DNA from 2 places in the Photorhabdus heterorhabditis genome. Region 1 is predicted to be linked to the other one. Evidence: riboswitches for the same ligand, from Rfam matches in the RefSeq annotation. Region 1 holds a riboswitch; the other holds the start of a gene.

Evidence for each region. A riboswitch is a leader RNA that binds a small molecule or an ion and turns the genes downstream of it on or off. The one in region 1 is predicted to bind thiamine pyrophosphate.
Region 2: linked by a shared signal. The riboswitch ahead of thiD (bifunctional hydroxymethylpyrimidine kinase/phosphomethylpyrimidine kinase) and the one ahead of thiB (thiamine ABC transporter substrate binding subunit) in region 1 are both predicted to bind thiamine pyrophosphate.

The regions. Positions count from the first base shown of each region.
Region 1 covers NZ_LJCS01000038.1:11,252-21,551, forward strand. Annotated here, with positions in the region: gene rapA (RNA polymerase-associated protein RapA) at 1-1,905, opposite strand, end outside; partial or broken gene AM629_RS13530 (DNA polymerase domain-containing protein) at 2,102-2,681, opposite strand; partial or broken gene AM629_RS13535 (RNA-guided endonuclease InsQ/TnpB family protein) at 2,835-3,167, shown strand; gene thiQ (thiamine ABC transporter ATP-binding protein ThiQ) at 3,354-4,061, opposite strand; gene thiP (thiamine/thiamine pyrophosphate ABC transporter permease ThiP) at 4,054-5,658, opposite strand; gene thiB (thiamine ABC transporter substrate binding subunit) at 5,634-6,647, opposite strand; TPP riboswitch at 6,721-6,826, opposite strand; gene rppH (RNA pyrophosphohydrolase) at 6,939-7,469, shown strand; gene ptsP (phosphoenolpyruvate--protein phosphotransferase) at 7,479-9,725, shown strand; gene lgt (prolipoprotein diacylglyceryl transferase) at 9,801-10,300, shown strand, end outside.
Region 2 covers NZ_LJCS01000020.1:34,407-44,706, forward strand. Annotated here, with positions in the region: gene yidA (sugar-phosphatase) at 1-480, opposite strand, end outside; gene AM629_RS09250 (helix-turn-helix domain-containing protein) at 567-950, opposite strand; gene mgrB (PhoP/PhoQ regulatory lipoprotein MgrB) at 1,238-1,408, shown strand; gene AM629_RS09260 (amino acid permease) at 1,829-3,208, shown strand; gene pagP (lipid IV(A) palmitoyltransferase PagP) at 3,270-3,893, opposite strand; gene cspE (transcription antiterminator/RNA stability regulator CspE) at 4,506-4,715, shown strand; TPP riboswitch at 4,831-4,923, shown strand; gene thiD (bifunctional hydroxymethylpyrimidine kinase/phosphomethylpyrimidine kinase) at 4,969-5,766, shown strand; gene fbaB (class I fructose-bisphosphate aldolase) at 5,884-6,933, opposite strand; gene AM629_RS09285 (beta family protein) at 7,816-8,907, shown strand; gene AM629_RS09290 (sce7726 family protein) at 8,942-9,769, opposite strand.

The DNA.
Region 1 (10,300 bases):
GGTGTGCTCGAATGCATCCAGACCTTCGTGATACCAGCGGATCAAGACAGCTTGGGCGGTATTCTCCAGATATGGCACATTGATCCGGATATCACGGCTTTGGCCGATACGATCCAAACGTCCGATACGCTGTTCCAGTAAATCTGGGTTGAACGGTAAATCGAACATGACTAACTGGTTGGCGAACTGGAAGTTGCGACCTTCTGAGCCAATTTCGGAACACAGTAGCACCTGAGCACCATCTTCTTCAGAAGCAAAATAGGCGGCGGCGCGGTCACGTTCAATCAATGATAATCCTTCATGGAAAACAGCACTGCGAATACCTTCGCGTTCACGCAGTACTTGTTCCAATTGCAGAGCAGTGGTTGCTTTAGCACAAATTACCAGTACTTTTTCATCACGATTTGCCATCAGGAAACCAAGTAACCACTCTACACGAGGATCAAAGTTCCACCAGGTGGCGTTTTCGCCTTCAAATTCCTGATAGATCTGCTCGGGATAAAGCATATCCCTGGCGCGAGATTCCAGCGATTTTTTAGCACCCATAATGTCGGAGACTTTAATGGCTGTTTGATATTGTGTTGGCAAAGGCAATTTTATCTGATGTAGTTCCCGATGGGGGAAACCTTTCACGCCATTACGGGTATTACGGAATAGAATACGGCTGGTACCGTGGCGATCCATCAGCATGGAAATCAATTCGCGGCGTGCAGTTTCACTATCATCACCGTTGCTGTTGGCTGCTTTCAGTAGAGGCTCAATATCTTGTTCACTGATGAGCTCACCCATTAGATTTAATTGGTCATTATTGAGCTGTTCACCTGATAACAGCAGAGTGACAGCATCAGCAACCGGGCGGTATTTTTGTTGTTCGTCAATAAAAGCTTGATAATCATGAAAACGGCTTGGATCAAGCAAGCGCAGGCGGGCAAAATGGCTTTCCTGCCCTAATTGCTCCGGGGTTGCAGTTAACAGCAACACACTAGGGATCTGTTCAGCCAATTGCTCAACGACCTGATATTCACGGCTTGGTGCATCTTCACTCCAGGCCAGATGATGAGCTTCATCCACTACCATAAGATCCCAACTGGCTTCAAGCATATGCTCAAAACGCTGTTTATTGCGGCGGACAAAATCCAGTGAGCAAAGTACCAATTGTTCTGTTTCAAATGGATTATCACTGTCGTGTCGTGCTTCGGTATAGCGGCTGTCATCAAACAGGGAAAAGCGTAAATTGAAACGGCGTAGCATTTCGACCAGCCATTGATGCTGAAGGCTGTCTGGCACAATAATCAGAATACGTTCAGCACGACCGGCCATCAATTGCTGGTGGATGATCATCCCAGCTTCGATGGTTTTACCTAAGCCAACTTCATCAGCCAGCAGCACCCTTGGGGCATAGCGTTTGCCTACTTCGTTAGCGATATGAAGCTGATGAGGGATCAGGCTTGCGCGAATACCGCGCAGACCGCTTTCAGCAAGTTTAAATTGCTCGCTTTGATATTTACGGGCACGAAAGCGCAGGGCAAAGCGATCCATCCGATCAATTTGTCCTGCAAACAGGCGATCCTGTGGTTTGTTGAAGGTGAGTTTACTGTCGAGGAATACTTCGCGCAGAGTGACATTTTCTTCCAGGGTATCAAGGCGTGTACCTGTATAAATAAGTAGGCCATTTTCTTGTTGGACTTCATCTACTTTGAGTTGCCAGCTTTCGTGGCTGGTGACAACATCCCCTGAGTTAAACATCACACGGGTAATAGGGGAATCATTGCGAGCGTAAAGGCGGTTCTCTCCGCTGGCAGGAAAAAGCAAAGTGACCATTCGTGCGTCCAATGCAACAACGGTTCCCAATCCAAGTTCGCTTTCTGTATCGCTGATCCAGCGTTGACCGAGGGTAAATGGCATAAATTTTGACTCAGTTTCTGTTAGATAAATGTTATTGAAGGTGAAGGACGACAGCTTTTTATTTGATCTAACGGAGATAATGGGCAGATAGCAAAGATGCCCCTTTAATCCCCTTATCACTCGTTAAAGGGGCGATATGTTAATGGAAGCAAAGCCAGTCGTCACCTGCAAAAAATAGTAATTAGTTAAATAGTGATTAGCTAAAAGGCATTACTATCTGCCCGGTGAACAAAGTTGTAAAATTATCCTGTAAAATTGACAGGATAGCATCAGCGATAGGCTGAATTTGTTTATTGATATAGTGATCATAATCTGGTGACGAATGCAGGTTTTCCAACGGTTCTGGCCCGGATTGCATCATGACATATCTTATCCAGCCACCATTTTGATACTGTAAAGGCCGATTATGTTGCAGATTATATTCATCTGCCAGCCTTGCTGCTCTTACATGTGGCGGTACATTACGCTGATAGTCAGACAGTTTATGGCGCAACCTTTCACGGTAGATTAGTTTATCATCAAATTTTCCTTCTAGGGTACTGGTAATATAGCGACGAATAAATTTCTGATAAGGCTGCTGATGAAAAATCAGTGAATACAGTTGCTTCTGGAAATCCTGTGCTAGAGGCGTCCAGTCGGTGCGGGCGGTTTCCAATCTTTTGTATACCATACGGTCATTACTCAGACTGGAGTAACGTATTTGTGCTGCCTTGTTCCGCACCACGGATAGTTGGCATTAGAAAACGACGATAGTGAGTTTTAAATTCCAACTCAAGGGGGCTTTTAAATCAAAAATGTTTATCCGATGCGCCGTAAAACCCCGTGCTTCAGCTGTCTCTTGATCTATGAAATATGATCAAAAGACAGCTTCAGGGCGGGGATATAAGGCGCGGTTTTCAGACTAACTCGGTGTTTGCTGTTGCTCAATGGTACGAGCAAAATCAGGTTTAAACCGCGCGATACTGGATCAGGGCTGGTATGAAATGCGCCGTCAGCTTGAGTATAAGCAGCTCTGGCGCGGAGGTCAGTTATTAGCAATACCGCCCGCCTATACCAGTCAACAAGGTGCTAGCTGTGGTCATACCGCAAAAGAAAACCGCCGGTCACAGAATAAATTCGAGTGTCAGGCATGTGGCTATACCGTAAACGCCGATATTAACGGTGCACGCAATATTTTAGCGGCAGGGCATGCCGTGCTTGCCTGTGGAGGGCGGGGGCAGTCAGACCGCCCGTTGAAGCAGGAACCCACCGAAATGATTTAGACTTCGGTCTGAACGTAGTAGGAATCCTCGTCCTTTGGGTGGGGAGGATGTCAATAAGGCTTTCATATGTAAATAACCTGGGGGATTAAAATGAAGGCTATAGGCATTAGTCACAGAAGGAAAGAATCGAAATACTAAGCAATATCCTCTTCTCGTTTATTCTGATAGCGAAGGCAGTAATAACGTCTAATTAAAATCGACCTTCCTACCCAAAATAGTCGCTTCAGGAACAGTGCCGGCAACCAGTGCATTTGTTGATCCGTCATAATGAATATTGCCATCAACAACTAATAAAGCGCGGTCAGCTATATGGGCGGCATCATCCAGATTATGCGAAACCATCAGCAAAGTAAGTTGGCGTTCATTGCAAACTTGCTCCAGCAATACCAGCATTTCATTACGCAGTGCTGGATCAAGAGCAGAAAAGGGCTCATCAAGTAACAGAACTGGCTGCTGGCGCACTAAACAACGCGCTAATGCTGCCCGCTGTCGTTGTCCACCAGAAAGTTGAGCAGGCAAACGAGTAAGGCAATCCTCCAACGAAACTTGGGAGACTATTTGTTGTAACGTCTGTTTCTGTTTGCTATTAAGACGTAATCCGGGATGTAATCCCAACCCAATGTTCTGTTCAATCGTTAGATGGGAGAAGAGGTTATTTTCTTGAAATAACATGGATACGGGGCGCTGAGAAGGTGGCGTATTGGTGTGATTTTCCCCATTCAGCCATAGAGAGCCTTTTTCTGCTGTTTGAAAACCGGCGATCAGATTCAGTAATGTGCTTTTACCTGCTCCACTGGGCCCAAGAATGGCGATACGTTCCCCGGCCTGAATCTGCAAGTCAAACAGCATCACCAGATGTTCATAGGTGTAAGTCAGATTCTCTAGTTTAAGCATTACGTCGTCCTGGTAAGCGCTCAAGTAAACTAAACAACATAAAACATAATAATAACAGCAATAAGGCAGTGACTGCGCCATCTTGACTACGGTAAGCCCCTATTTGCTGGTACAGATAGAAGGGCAGTGTACGGAAATCTTCATTACCAAACAGCGCCACAATGCCAAAATCACCAATCGAGAGGACGCAGGCAAAGGCTAAAGCTTGTGCCAGCGGGATTTTTAGGGCTTTTAGTTCAATCCAGAGCAATCGGTTAATACCTTGAATATTCAGGGATCGACACAAAGGATTATAGCAGGCGGCTAAATCTTTCATCGGATTGTCCAGAACTTTCAGTGCATAAGGGATTGCCATCAGCGAGTTAGTTAAAATCACCAGACCATAGGGCGAACGAGGCAAGCCAACGGTTTCGTTAAGCAACAGAAAGACCCCAGTTGCTAGCACAATGCCGGGCATAGCCAGGATCAACAAGCCACTCATTTCCATTGCTTGTCCCCAGCGGGGGGAATGGCGCAGGTATAGCTCGCGGCTGCTCCACAGTAGCATCATAGTGAACAAAACACACAGAAACCCCGCCCCTAAAGCAATGACGACTGATGTGATAAATGCCTGCCACAATGCAGGCTGGCGTAATACGTTAAATATTCCACTATTTAGACCATCCACGACGACAGCTAGTAATGGTGGTACCAGCAGTAATAAGGCTGCGATAATTAACAGGCTATCACAGATTTTTCTCGGCAAAGTATCTTGTGGATTACGCCATTGCTGTTGGTTACTGTAGCCGACAGACAGAGCGCTGTTAAGCTTCTGGCTGAGGAGTACAAGGCCAAGGCAACAGGTAAGCTGAATCAAGGCTAGCAAAGCAGCACGGTTAAGATCGTAGTCATAGCTTAGCGCCTGATAGATCGCCAGTTCGACAGTTGTTGCAGCAGGGCCGCCACCTAAAGCAAGTACAGTGGTAAAACTGGCGAAACAGAGCATAAAAATCAGTGCACCAGTTGGCAGGATCTGGCGGCGCAGATAAGGCCATTCAACAAAACGGAAATGTTGCCATTCATTCATACCTAACTGAGCTGCTAGCTGCCGTTGTTCCACCGCAATGTTTTCCAGTGATTGCAGTAAAAGTCGTGTTGCCAGTGGCATATTAAAAAAGATATGTGCTAGCAAAATCCCTTGTAAACCATAAGGTGTGAAATGGTAATTGATGCCGATCCATTCGCAGAACTGCGCCAGCCAGCCGACTTTGCCATAGACAGTCAGAATGCCGAACAAAGCGACTAGTACGGGTAAAACCAGTGTCATAGCACATAGGCGCAGAAATAAGGTTCGGCCTGGAAAATGGCGTCGGTAAAGCGCTCTGGAAAGAAAAATAGCCGGAATAACAGAAAACAGCGCTGACAAAAAAGCCTGCCAGAATGTAAAACGTACGACATGCCACAAATAGCTATCTTCTGTCAGTAGGTGCCAGCTACCCTCAGGTGCGTTAAACCAAAGTGTACCGAACGCCAGCAAGGCGACTAACAGTAAAAGACCGGAGGCGATAGCCCCCGGCAGCAGCCATCCGGCAATTAGTGGCTGACAGCGCTTTGCCATGTACGAATCCATTTGTTACGGTGTGTGGCGACTTCTTCCGCGCTGTATTGCAGCGAGTTTTTTGGTAATGAAAATTGCGAATACACTTCAGGGAGCTGGATATCAATGACTGGATACATCCAGTTAGTGGTTGGGATTTCTTGTTGGAAAGCCGGAGTCAGCATAAATTGCATAAATTTTTGGGCAAGTTCCGGCTGCTTGCTGGAAGCCAATTGAGCAGCAACTTCGACTTGCAGATAATGGCCTTCACTGAAAATTGCCGCAGCGTAATTGTCTTTCTTGTCAGATAAGATGTGATAACCCGGTGAAGACGTGTAACTCAGGACCAGATCACCTTCCCCTTTCAGGAACAAACCATAAGCCTCACTCCAACCTTTGGTGACTGTTAGGGTTTTCTTAGCAAGTTTTTGCCAAGCTTGTGGGGCGTCATTACCATAAATTTTTTGCATCCATAACAGCAAACCTTGTCCTGGTGTGCTGGTACGAGGGTCTTGATAGATAACTTTCCAATTATTGGGACTATTAATCAATTCATCCATGCTTTTAGGCGGATGTGGCAAAGTATTTTTGTCGTAAATAAAAGCAAAATAGCCATAGTCATAAGGAATAAATACATTGTTATGCCATTGCTCAGGGAGTTTCAGTTTGCTGAGATCCACTTTACTTTCAGTGAACAGACCCGTTTGTTGCGCGGCTTCAATCAAGTTGTTATCCAATCCAATAATGATATCGGCAGAGGCCCGTTTCCCTTCCATTCTTAGGCGATTGAGTAGAGATATACTATCTTCCAGAGCCACCAGTTTTAGTTCGCAGTGACATTCAGCCTCAAATGCTTTTTTAATTGCAGGCCCAGGACCCCATTCAGCGGCAAAAGAATCATAGGTATAAACAGTTAATACCGGTCTTGCCTGTACAACCTGGCTAGATAGCAAAACAGAGGTTGGTAATATGGCTAGTACGATTAATTTGGAAAATAACGTCTTAAACACTTTGCTCTCCTTAATTCAAGAGGATTGGCAAAGGATCTGGAAGCGCTAAACAGCAAGATAATTTCTGTTGTGAAATGATTAGCAGCTCAAATCCCTACGTCGGTATTAGCCGGATCAGGTTCGGCGGGTTTACTTCTCAGCAAGGCTGTTTTAAACAGCCAGCACCCCGTTGAGATGATGCTATTGTAGAGATTTAGCTAGCTACTGCAAAGTCCAATGATAGAGGTTTACCACTTGAGGGTAGTGTGAAACAATTAGTCATCTTTCAAATTTAGTTTATCGAGGTAGTCTGTGATCGATGATGATGGCTACCGCCCGAATGTAGGAATTGTAATTTGTAATCGGCAAGGCCAGGTTTTGTGGGCCCGGCGTTACGGGCAGCATTCTTGGCAATTTCCTCAGGGAGGCATTAATCCGGGGGAGTCACCAGAACAGGCTATGTACCGGGAACTGTATGAAGAAGTTGGTTTAGGTCGGAAAGATGTACGTATTCTGGCTTCTACTCGTAATTGGTTACGTTACAAATTACCCAAGCGTTTGGTGCGTTGGGATACAAGACCTGTCTGTATTGGCCAAAAACAGCGGTGGTTCTTATTACAACTGCTTTGTAATGAAGAAGATATTAATGTACAGCACAGTAATACGCCGGAGTTCGATGGTTGGCGCTGGGTCAGCTATTGGTATCCTGTGCGGCAAGTTGTCTCTTTTAAGCGTGATGTTTACCGGCGTGTGATGAAAGAATTTGCTTCGGTTGTGATGCCAATGCAGGAAACACCATCGCTGTCGCGTCCTTCATATTCTCATCGTCGTAAGAGAAGTTAGGTTAGCTCCATGCTGATGCGTTTACGGGAAATTGTTGAAAAAGTTGCTATGGCGACTAATCTAGCCGAAGCGCTTGAGCTATTGGTGAACGAAACCTGCTTGGCTATGAACACTGATGTGTGTTCTATCTATCTTGCTGATCATCAACGGCGGTGTTATTACCTGATGGCAACTCGGGGCTTGAAGAAACCCCGGGGAAGGATTATCAGTCTGGCTTTTGATGAGGGGGTCGTTGGACAAGTCGGGCAATTATCTGAACTGATCAATCTGGCTGATATACGTAGTCACCCAAGTTTCAAATACTTACCCCAAGTTAAAGAAGATAACTTCCGTGCTTTTCTGGGTGTTCCGGTTATTTATCGTCGCCAGTTGCAAGGTGTTTTAGTTGTTCAGCAGCAGGAACAGCGGTTGTTTAATGAAAGCGAAGAGTCTTTTATGGTGACGCTTGCGACGCAACTGGCTGTGATTCTTGCCCAGGCTCAAACAAAGGGTTTGTTTGGTCATTACCGGCAGACCAGAATTAAAGCGCTGGCAATTTCCAATGGAATAGTCATGGCTCAAGGCTGGCAGGATTGCTCCCAACCTTCACTTGAACAAGTTTTTGAAGCATCGACCCTTGATCATGCGGCAGAACGTTCTCGGTTGATTAAGGCACTTGAAGATGCGACAGCAGAATGCCGACGGCTGAGTAAGCGTTTTACTACTGGTTCTCAGAAAGAAACTGCGGCTATTTTTGATCTCTATTCCTACATCTTGAATGATCCCCAATTAAAACAAGATCTGTTTTCCTGTATTGAACAGGGATATGTTGCGCAATGGGCTGTTAAACAAGTCATTGAAAAATACGCAGAGCAATTTGCCAGCTTGCAGGATGCCTATATGCGGGAAAGAGCATCAGATCTACGTGCACTTGGGCAGCGATTACTGTTTCATCTGGATGATTCACCTACTGTCAGCTATCAGTGGCCTGAATGGTTTATTCTGGTTGCTGATGAATTGAGTGCTAATTTGTTAGCAGAAATGCCGCAGGAAAGATTGGCGGGGGTTATTGTCCGTGATGGCGCGACTCATTCACACTCTGCCATATTGGTTCGTGCAATGGGTATTCCTGCCATTATGGGCGCTGATATTCAGCCAGAACTCCTTCATAATCGTATACTTATTCTTGATGGTTTCCGTGGAGAAGTCTTTATTGAGCCAGAGCCACTGATTTCTCAGGAATATAAACAGATTATTGAAGAAGAAAAAGCACTGAATAAGCTGGCTGAGGGAGATGTTGATCAGGAAGCTCGGCTCAAAAGTGGTGAACGCATCCTTGTTCAGCTCAATGCTGGTTTAAGCCTAAAATATGAATTACAGATAGGTAATAGTATTGACGGTGTTGGTCTCTATCGAACCGAAATACCCTTTATGCTGCACAGAGGTTTCCCTTCAGAAGATGAGCAAAAAGCCCGTTATCAGGAAATGTTGCAATTATTTCCTGATAAACCTGTGGTATTGCGTACACTGGATATCGGTGCAGATAAGCAACTACCTTACATGTCTATTAGAGAAGAAAATCCTTGTTTGGGGTGGCGTGGTATACGAGTAACCTTGGATCAACCGGAAATTTTTCTTATTCAGCTTAGAGCTATGCTCAGAGCTAATGTCAATACGGGTAATTTGAAAATATTACTGCCCATGGTGACCAGCATGGAGGAAGTTGATGAAGCTAAGCGGTTGATAGACAGGGCTAAAGAAGAAGTTGAGCAAATTTTGGCGTGCCAGATACCTATGCCGCAGCTTGGTGTGATGATTGAAGTTCCTTCGGTGATTTTTTTATTGCCACAATTAAAAAACAGGGTCGATTTTGTTTCGATTGGAACCAATGACCTGACGCAGTATCTGTTAGCAGTGGATCGAAATAATACTCACGTTGCTTCCCTTTATGATTGCTTGCATCCGGCTGTAATTCGGGCATTAAAATTGGTATTTGAAAATAGCCAGCAAGCAGGTCTTGCTATTAGTATTTGTGGTGAAATGGCGGGTTCTCCTATGGGAGCTCTGATATTGATTGGTCTTGGTTATCGCAGTTTGAGCATGAGTGGTTGTAGTGTGCCAAGGATTAAATATTTATTACGCCATCTAGAGATAGCTCAGGTTGAAAAGTTAATGGCCGAAGTGCTACAGGCTGAAACTAGTGTAAGAGTAAAGGAGTTATCTGCAACATTTATGGAGCAGCATGGGGTTGGCGGTTTGGTCAGAGGTGGCATTTAATCCGTTTAACGGCCTGTGCTGTGGTTCGCAATCATTTGCTTTAGGGCATTAATTTTAAATATTAAGTGGGGAACGATGAGTAACAGCTACCTGGCATTTCCTAATATTGATCCGGTAATTTTTTCAATAGGTCCCGTATCCCTCCATTGGTATGGTTTTATGTACTTGGTAGGGTTTGTATTCGCCATGTGGCTGGCAACACGCAGGGCAGCAAAACCGAATAGTGGTTGGACAAAAAACGAAGTAGAGAACTTACTCTATGCGGGTTTTGTGGGTGTTTTTGTTGGTGGCCGTCTTGGTTACGTGCTGTTTTATAATCTTTCGGTATTTCTCGATAATCCTCTTTATCTGTTTAAAGTCTGGGATGGAGGAATGTCTTTCCACGGTGGTTTGATTGGGGTTATCTGCGCCATGTGGTGGTTTGGCCGTAGAACTAAACGCCACTTCTTACAAGTTTCTGACTTCATTGCACCGCTAGTACCTTTTGGTTTAGGTATGGGAAGAATCGGTAATTTTATCAACGGCGAATTGTGGGGACGTGTCACATTGGATACGCCATGGGCTATGTTGTTCCC
Region 2 (10,300 bases), on a different contig from region 1:
TGGATGATCTATCATCATTAATTTAGTGAAACGCATCTCGTTGTCCATTTCATTAATAGGACAATAAATTAGAGGCGTGTCGGTGAGGAACGCTTCTCTGACGGTATATGGACTGATATCACGGTTGGCAGTATATATTTTATTAAATTCTAAAGCATGAAGATGAACGCCAATTTCACGGGAGAGTGATTCAAAAAACAGATAGTCTTCAAAATCCAATAAATTTTCTAGCAAATGTTCACCATCATTTGCCTGATGGACAACACTACCATTGTTACTGATGCAGTAACTGCTAGTTTCGTTCAGCGCTAATTCCTGTAAGTATCGCTGGATGCCAGTAAAAGGCCGACCAGAAGCCAGAACAATATGAATTCCTTGTTTTCTGGCATAATGAATAGCTTGCTTGACTGGGGGAGTGATCTGATGACTTTCGTTCAGTAAAGTGCCATCAAGATCAATGGCGATCAATTTTATTGACATTTTTCTCTCCTGAAAGCCTGATTAGGTACTGTTGCTTTGTTGTGTAATTGCCCGCTTAAAAGGCGTTTCCTTTCCTGATGATAGTGTCATGAACAGCTATTGGCAAAATGAAGAGGTAGTTTTACCTCAAGCTCAATATCTGGGTTCTGCCGGAAATCATAAGGTGTTATGCCATATTCTTTGCGGAACATGTAAGTAAAATGAGACTGTGAACCAAAGCCAAAATCCAGGGCGATATCGAAAATAGACAAAGAGCTGTTTCTTAGAAGGTGAACAGCACCCGCCAGACGTCGTTGGCGGATATATTTGCCAAGAGAAATTCCAGTAATTTCCTTGAATATTTTCTGCATATGCCAAAGCGAATAGCCAGAGTAAGCTGCCAGTTCCTCCAGATGGATTACCCGGCCAAGGTGATTCTCAATCCATTTGCTGAGAGCGTATACAAGTGCTAAGTGATTATCCTGTGGCATTAACAATTTCGTTCTGGTTGAAAGTGAAAAGAAGTATACACAACTTTTTTTAAATATGACAAAGCGTTGGCATCGTGGTTGAGATTGTAACTAAATGTGACAATTGATTTTTTTGTTTTAGTGAATAGAATCCCTAATTCAGTACTTGTTTAATTCGTTTCGGCGCATTTACTGACAGAGGGTACGGTATCAGTGTGATTTCTCCACAACAGAAGCACCGGATGGATATTTTTCTTATTTTCATTACTGTAAAATATAATTTCTTGAATTTATTCTTTATGTATTGAGTGCTGACTAAGCTTAAGGAAATAGAATTGGACATAAAAAAAACCATTGCAATCTTAGTATTACTTGGAATATGTCTGTTCTTGTACCTGTTGGCTTTGGATCGTTACTGTGATCAGGGTGAAAAGTTTGATTCAGGTATCTGTTTTGTGACCCGATATCTTCCTTTCTGATTAGTTGTTGATACTCATCAGTCATTCTCCCTTGCTGTATCTGTGCTAACATATATGTTCAGTATCCACCTTTTAAGGCTAGTATTTTATCTGCTTTGAGCAAAGCAGATATACCCAATAGATTTCAAGATGTATCGCGACGGCAAGGGAGCGAATCCCCGGGAGCCTATACCCAATAGATTTCAAGTTGCAGCGCGGCGGCAAGTGAATGCATCCCTAGGAGCATAGATAACTATGTGACTGGGGTAAGTGAACGCAGCCAACAAAGCAGCAGCTTGAAAGATGAAGGGTATAGATAACTCTGTGACCGGGGTGAGTGAGTGCAGCCAACAAAGAGGCAACTTGAAAGATAACAGGTATAAATGGGAATCGGTTGTTTCCCCACTCATAACAAAATAAAAGTTGCAGCAAGAGGACAAGATGGCAGGACAATCGCAGCAATCAACACTTAAACGCGGTTTAAAAAACCGACATATTCAGCTTATTGCCTTAGGGGGAGCTGTCGGGACTGGGTTGTTTCTCGGTATTGCACAAACCATAAAAATGGCAGGTCCCTCCGTGCTTTTAGGATACTCGGTTGCAGGTTTTATCGCATTTTTGATTATGCGTCAGCTGGGAGAGATGGTTGTTGAAGAACCAGTAGCTGGATCGTTTAGTCATTTTGCATATAAATATTGGGGAGAGTTTCCCGGTTTCTTATCGGGATGGAATTACTGGGTAATGTTTACTCTGGTCGGAATGGCAGAATTAACGGCTGTGGGAATGTATATTCATTACTGGTGGCCTGATATTCCGACCTGGGTATCTGCGATGGTATTCTTTGTTTTAATCAATAGCGTAAATTTAATTAATGTTCGATTATATGGTGAAACAGAATTTTGGTTTGCAATTATTAAAGTTGCTGCAATTATCTGTATGATTATTTTTGGCGCTTATCTATTAGTCAGTGGTAATGGAGGTCCACAGGCCAGTATCACTAATCTTTGGCAATATGGTGGTTTTATGCCTAATGGGGCTTCTGGTCTTATTATGGCAATGGCTGTGCTTATGTTCTCTTTTGGTGGACTGGAATTGGTTGGTGTTACAGCTGCTGAAGCAGAGAACCCACGAATCAGCATTCCTAAAGCAACTAACCAAGTGGTATATAGGATACTGATTTTCTATATCGGTTCTCTGACTGTGCTACTGTCGCTTTATCCGTGGAACTATGTTGTTGAAGGTGAAAGTCCATTTGTGATGATTTTTCATAATCTGGATAGTTTCTGGGTGGCGAATATTCTGAATATTGTTGTTCTGACTGCTGCATTGTCTGTTTATAACAGCGGCGTATATTGTAACAGCCGTATGCTGTATGGTTTAGCAAAGCAAGGTAATGCCCCTAAGATTTTAACGAAAATTAATAGGAATGGAGTTCCGATCAGGGCTATCGTGATATCTGCGTTAGTAACCTCAATTGGTGTATTAATTAACTATGTGATGCCAGGTAAAGCCCTTGAATTGCTAATGGCATTGGTGGTAACAACGCTGGTTATTAACTGGGTCATGATTTGTATGGCTCATTTAAAATTTCGGGCACAGAAAGTTAAAGAGGGTGTAGAACCATCGTTTAAAGCATTCTGGTACCCATTCAGTAATTATTTGTGTTTAGTTTTCCTTGCCTTTATTCTTGTCATTATTTTGATGACAGAAAGTATCCGTATTTCAGTCATTCTGATGCCATTCTGGATTAGTGTTTTATGGATTGGATTCCTGATATCTCGTTCCCATCGGGATAGATTGAAAACAATGAACCAAGGATAATGTAATACCCGGATTGTCACTATCAAACACCAGACTGATATAATAGTCTGGTGTTTTGACGTTACCATTGCCAGCGTAACCAGGCGAAGAATACGTTGCCATTATTATATGTGCCCGGAATGTATGTTCCCTGAAATGATAGTCGATCATATTCGACAGAGAACAGGGGTAATGGGAGTGGAATAGGGACATAGTAATAATCGTGACGAGCTGTAACACTCAGAGTAAAACCAACACCCAGTCGGAACCCATCTAAATCACCCGGTATCCACATTTTCTGAAATCCATAGCCAATAATGGGCTCCAGGCGGTTATGAGAATCCATAAAAGCCATTGCGTAGAGGGAATGCCAATCATTGTCTCTGTCATAGCGGTATTTACCATAACCGAAACCCCAGGGGCGTTCATTATATTTATCGGTCTTCTCTTTATCGTAGGTATATCTGTTATGCCAGGTAATTACTGGAAGATAAAATTCATTGTTGGGCGCATCCCAGGTGAGGGCAACATTATTGTTGAATGTTGCCCACAAGCTATCTGGGTGATTGCTATAACCAGTTGATGTGTTGGCTGTAGTCATCGTTGATGATTTACTGGCGGTATCTGCTGTAGTTGCAAGCACTGTCCCGGATGAGCCTAAAAGGGTTACTGATAGGGTATAAGCTGTGGTCAAATCAAACTTCATTATTTATTGCTCCAATCCCCCCGACGACATAAATTGGGGATTCCTTCGAGTTATATAAAATATGACAAACATCTAAATTCAGGAATTCTACTCTTGCTATTCTTAATAAAAGTTAAACGAAAAATAAATATTAAGATGTTCTATGTATTAAATGGCTATATTTGATACTCATATTTTAGCCGATGGATATTGGAGATGTGTTGATTTTTTTTCACTCAAAAGGGGGAGGTTAGCGTAGATAGACATAGCATAGAGATAAAAATTCTCATAATAAGATCGGCAAAATAAATTAAAATTATTTATGTTATCTGCGGTTTTGTTGAGTGGATAAACTGTAATCTAATTAGGATAACCTTGGATTTTCAAATTTTTGCAGTTATGTTAAACAATAATTGTTGTTAAGAATTTTAAATATGTGCGTTAGCTCCATAGCTGATAAAAAATGGCTTGCCATCATATTAAGAATATGTGATAAATCGTTCGGGTAAACGAGGTACGGTTCTGTTATATAGTTCTGTTATATGGTTCTGTTAATAACAGTAACTCGCTCTGGTTTTTATGTTGCGCCAAAATGGCGAATTAGAATTAAGTGATCCAAAGGAAATTCTTAAAATGGCAAAAATCACTGGTACTGTAAAGTGGTTCAACGAATCTAAAGGTTTTGGTTTTATTACTCCAGCTGATGGTAGCAAAGATGTGTTTGTACATTTTAGCGCTATTCAGAGCGATGGTTTTAAGACCCTGGCGGAAGGTCAAAAGGTTGAGTTTGAAATTCAAGATGGCCAGAAAGGTCCTTCTGCGGCAAATGTCACCACAGCATAACTTCTTTTCGTCGATCGTTTTTGATTGACAGAGTAAATTTTGTTGTTTGATTTATTGTTTATTGGCAACAATGACATACTGATATCACCCTGTTAGTTATCTGATAGGGTGTTTTTGTTTTGACTCGTGGCGCTTTTAACTGAGCTGAGATGAACCCGTAACACCTGATCTGGATAATGCCAGTGTAGGGAAGTCATGGTGCCTTCTTCCTGATACCTGCTTTATCTTTTGCTGGTTGGAAGGAGTAATTATATTGAGAATCAATACGCTGACAATTGCTGGCACTGATCCTAGTTGTGGTGCTGGTATTCAGGCTGATCTGAAAACTTTCTCCGCACTTGGGGCCTATGGCACAACAGTAATGACAGCTCTTGTTGCACAAAATACTTGTGGCGTGCAGTCTGTCTACAACATAGATCCCGCTTTCGTTGCTGCACAACTGGAATCTGTGCTGTCAGATATCAGAATCGATAGCGCCAAAATAGGCATGTTATCTAATGCGGCTAATGTTGCAGTGGTTGCAGATGCAATAAGTCGTTACTCAATCCCTTATATTGTACTGGATACGGTAATGGTTGCGAAAAGTGGAGATCCGCTTCTGGCACCGGAGGCGGTTTCTTCTGTTGTTGAGCAATTATTACCGAAGGTTTCGTTGATTACGCCAAACTTGCCAGAGGCTGCAACTATGCTGAAATGTTCAGTTGCAAAAACTGAAACAGAGATGCAAAAGCAAGGGCGTGCATTGTTATCGTTGGGATGTGAAGCGGTTCTACTTAAAGGCGGTCACCTTATAGACTGTGAAAGTCCTGACTGGTTATTTACGGGTAATGGAGAATGGCGTTTCACTGCTCCTAGAATCAACACACGTCACACTCATGGTACAGGGTGTACTCTCTCCGCTGCATTAGCTGCTTTGCGCCCACGTTATTCAGACTGGCAGACGACGCTTCCTGTAGCGAAATCTTATCTCCAGGCTGCGTTAGAGCGTGCAGATTCCCTTGAAGTAGGAAAGGGAATTGGGCCGGTACATCATTTTCATCAGTGGTGGTGAGAGTAGCTGCTGAATGATGGTTTGGTAAGAAGGTGATAACGAGTAAGACGTCTGGCTTAGAATTTATAGCACCTTGATCATCTTGTTCATTATCACCATCATCGACGACAAGCTGTATTAAGCTATTGTGACTTGATTATCCAGATAAACATCTTGGACGGCATTAATCAGTTCAATGCCATCTTTCATAGATTTTTTGAAAGCCTTACGACCGAGGATTAATCCCATACCGCCCGCGCGTTTGTTGATTACTGCGGTACGAACTGAATCACTTAGATCATTATCACCAGATGCTCCACCTGAATTAATAAGGCCAGCACGACCCATGTAGCAGTTAGCTATCTGATAGCGGACCAGATCGATTGGATGATCGGTAGTCAAATTGGCATAAACACGTTTATCTGTATGACCAAAACCAATAGCAGTATATCCCCCGTTATTTTCAGCCATCTTCTGTTTAACGATATCAGCGCCGATAGTCGCTGCCAGGTGGTTAGCTTGGCCGGTTAAATCTGCACTAGCGTGATAATCTACCCCTTCTTTTTTGAAAGCAGAATTACGCAGGTAGGCCCACAGGACGGTTACCATTCCTAGTTCATGTGCCCGTTCAAAAGCTGCTGAAATTTCCTCAATTTGACGTCGTGATTCGACAGAGCCAAAGTAAATCGTTGCACCAACAGCTACGGCACCCATCTCAAACGCCTGTTCAACACTGGCATATAAAGTCTGATCATATTGAGCAGGATAACTCAATGTTTCATTGTGGTTCAGTTTAACCAAAAACGGGATCTTATGGGCATAACGGCGGGAAACTGAGGATAACACTCCATAAGTAGAGGCCACACAGTTACAACCTGCTTCAATAGCCAATTCAACAATATTCTTCGGATCAAAATAGAGTGGATTAGCGGCAAAAGAAGCGGCAGCAGAATGTTCTACGCCTTGATCCACGGGTAAAATAGATAAATAGCCAGTGCCTGCGAGACGACCATGATTCAACAGTGTTTGCATGGAACGCAAAACCGTATTTGGCCGGTTATTGTCGATCATTACTCGGTCAACAAAATCGGAGCCTGGCAGATAAAGATTTTCACTCGGAATGGTACTACAACGATGTTGCAATAAACTGTCTGCATCTTTGCCTAACAACTTAGCGATATCAGTCATGATTTACTCCAGCTCTTGAAAGATGTTATTGATTGTCATTTATCCTTTTGAAAATAACAAGTTGTATTCAAGGAGAAGGGGGAGTGGATCGCTTCAGGTGGGGGGTTGTGGTGAAATATATTACCTAAAAAGGTAAGAGAGATATTACTATGTTTTCAATCGATATTTAGCGGTTGAAACCTAAAGTATTCACGCATTGGATTATTTGCTTTTGAAAATTTATATGATATTAATTTATCTATTAATGGGTTTTTAAATTTATCATGATTAATTCAACTATGTGATTACTTTTGCATTAGGTGAAAATTACTATGTTTGTGATTCTTATCGCAAGAAATAATTTATAGATATAAAAACATAGTAAATTTGGAAAAATAATGCGATAAAAGATAGGAGGTTTTTTCCTTTAAGTTAATTCTTTTTTATTGATTTTTTTTCGAGATGATAACAATGTATATACCCTATGGATTTCAAGATGGATTGCGGCGGCAAGGGAACGAATCCCCGGGAGCATAGATAACTATGTGACCGGGGTGAGAGAGTGCAGCCAACAAAGAAGCAACTTGAAAGATGACGGGTATATTCTATGAGATTGAGATGTTTAGTGTGGTTAATACAATGGCAATCATTAGGTATGACTACACTTAAGATATTTTCTGCCTGATAAATTGCATAAAGGTGCAATAATTTGGTTTTTCTCATGTATTATTAATTGATTGAAATTTAATATGATATTTCATGAATTATAAAAGGAAGGAATTATTTTGCACAGATTAATTATTTATTAGCTTAATCTTATTAAATAAACACCTCAGTTTTCTTGAGGATAATGTGATTTGGTGATTTTTAATATCAATATTCGATATCCAAAAGGAGTCTAACATGAAAAAATTTTCGGACTATAGGTATTTTCCATCTATAAGAACCAGACAGTCTGAGTTAGAGGGTGTTAGTAATATCGGTGAGTCAACAAAAAGTAAGTTTTTACCGGTTGTGTCTCTGACAAAGCTTAAAGGTAGACAGGATGCTGATTCAGCTATTGATAAATGGTTTGATTCTTTTAATAATGAATCAATTATAGAAATATCAAATGATCCAGTTTTGAAATGTATCGATTCAGATTCATTGTATTTATCTGATAAACATTGTAGTAATTGGATTGATTTTTTAAAAAATCAGAAAGGAAAATATAATAAAATTATTCCCGCAGCGATTTTCCATAAGGATTTGGGGCAACGGGATTATGTCAAGCAGCTTGAGAAGTTAGAATCTTATTTTGGTAGGTTTGTAGTTAAAATTAATCCGTTAAAGTCGCATGAGTTACTGGCTGCGACAATGGCAGCATCAGTAGTTGATGATATAAGTAATGTATTATTTATATTGGATGTTGGGCAAATAGATAGCTCTCGTCAAGATCTATGTTTAGATGCAACTATTAGAGGAATTAATATGCTTAGGAATATTGATCCTAGAATAGAAATCGTTAGTTCTGGTACCAGTTTTCCACGTACATTTGCTGAATATGGTAAAGAAAGTGGAGCTATTAGCATGTTGGAGTGGCAAAACTATCTTGCAGTAGGCGGTGAAAAAATTGCTTTATATGGTGATGCAGCAAGTATTCATGGAGAATTTTATCCAGGAAGTTATGCGAAGTTCGTTGCGCGAATAGATTATCCTACACCAGGAGTTTGGCGTTTTGAGCGTCGATCTGGTAGTGATCAGAGAGATGAACTATATCAATTAGCAGCAAAAGATATTGTTACAGATGAGGGATGGGATGATTCATTGGAGGTTTGGGGTACAGAAATTATTAAATCTGTTAGTGAAGGTAATGTGAATCGCTTTAAGTCGCCATCTAAATGGATTTCGGTACGAGTAAATTTACATATAGAAAGAATGATTAGGTTTATAGAAGATGGTGTATTGTCTCATATCAATGATGATGATACTGATGAATATAATTCTGTTGAATAGTAATATATTGCTATGATTTTTTGCAATTGCCTCTTTAAGAGGCAATTTTCTTTCTTGGAATAATATAGATAGGAGTATGAGATTTAATACCTATAAGTGATAAATTTTTCGATATATCTATAGCATGGGAATTTATGGGTTTTTGATAAACTGAAATATCAATATGTTTAAGTTTTTCATCTTTGTTAACTTTATTAAGATTCCTTTTGATTTTATTATTGCTCAATAATGAAATATTTTCAGCAGAAGTTGAACTAGAATTCTTATTGTTTATGAAATTTTCAAAAGAAATTTTATATTTTATCTTTAAATAATTTATTGTGAAATTTCTTTTCTTCTCAATTGAGATGTTTTTTGTTAAATTATATATATTCTCTCTCATCTCAGAGGGATGACATGTATAACCATTTTTTCTGACAAATTTGACGATTTCTTTTTTTTCGACAAAGGAAAAAATAAACCTATCTTCAGAAATTTTGCATGTACGTCCGCGTCTCTTTTTTATAAAAGTGTTAGTTACTACACTATTGTTTTTCTTGATTTCTAATATTTCAATATCCATGGGTAGAATTGATAAGGCTTTTTCAGTAAACTTTGGTGCACAAACTAATGTCACTTTATCAAAGTAGAGTCTGTATGTGGATATTTGTCCTTCAAGTCTGGCTAGACTGTCAGAGTCGCTTTTAATTTCATATGCATGGAGTTTACCATTTGCAACCGCGAGATCAACGCGTCTACTGAAGTTTGCAATAGGGAGTTCATTGATTAATACTGCATTATCATTTATTTCGTCTCGTTCTATTAACCAATCAATAAGAGCCGCCTTTATACTATCTTCTTTTTTTATAGATAAACTTGCCATTTTATAGTCCAATGATATTGTAATAATCTCTATTGATTATATGCGATTTATAATGAAATGCAATATATATTGATTTTATTTTAATGAATTCTGTAGGATTGGTTGTTATTTTTTTAATATTGATATAAATATATCTGATATTTTTTATTATATAAATCAAGTTTCTATTTTATTAATTTATCTATTATTTAGTGTCATTATATATGATAAATAATCGTCTGGGATATCAATGCTTTTAATGCTATATGATTCTGTAGGAGACAGTTTATATAGTTATTTGTTCTTTTTTAAAAATAGCCATAATGGCAAATAGTTATTGTTCTAAATTTTTAACTGTAATCTGTATTTTTCAATAAATTAATTGATTGATAAATGCATAAATGTAGTTTGATTTTGTCACAGATAGAAAATTTCTCGCCATTTTTTTATTGCAAATGTTGATATTAGATTTTATTTTTTTGCCAAAAATAATTTCCTTGTCACATTGCTTCCTTGTTGGCTATTTTGCAAATAGCATTCCATAAAATCATG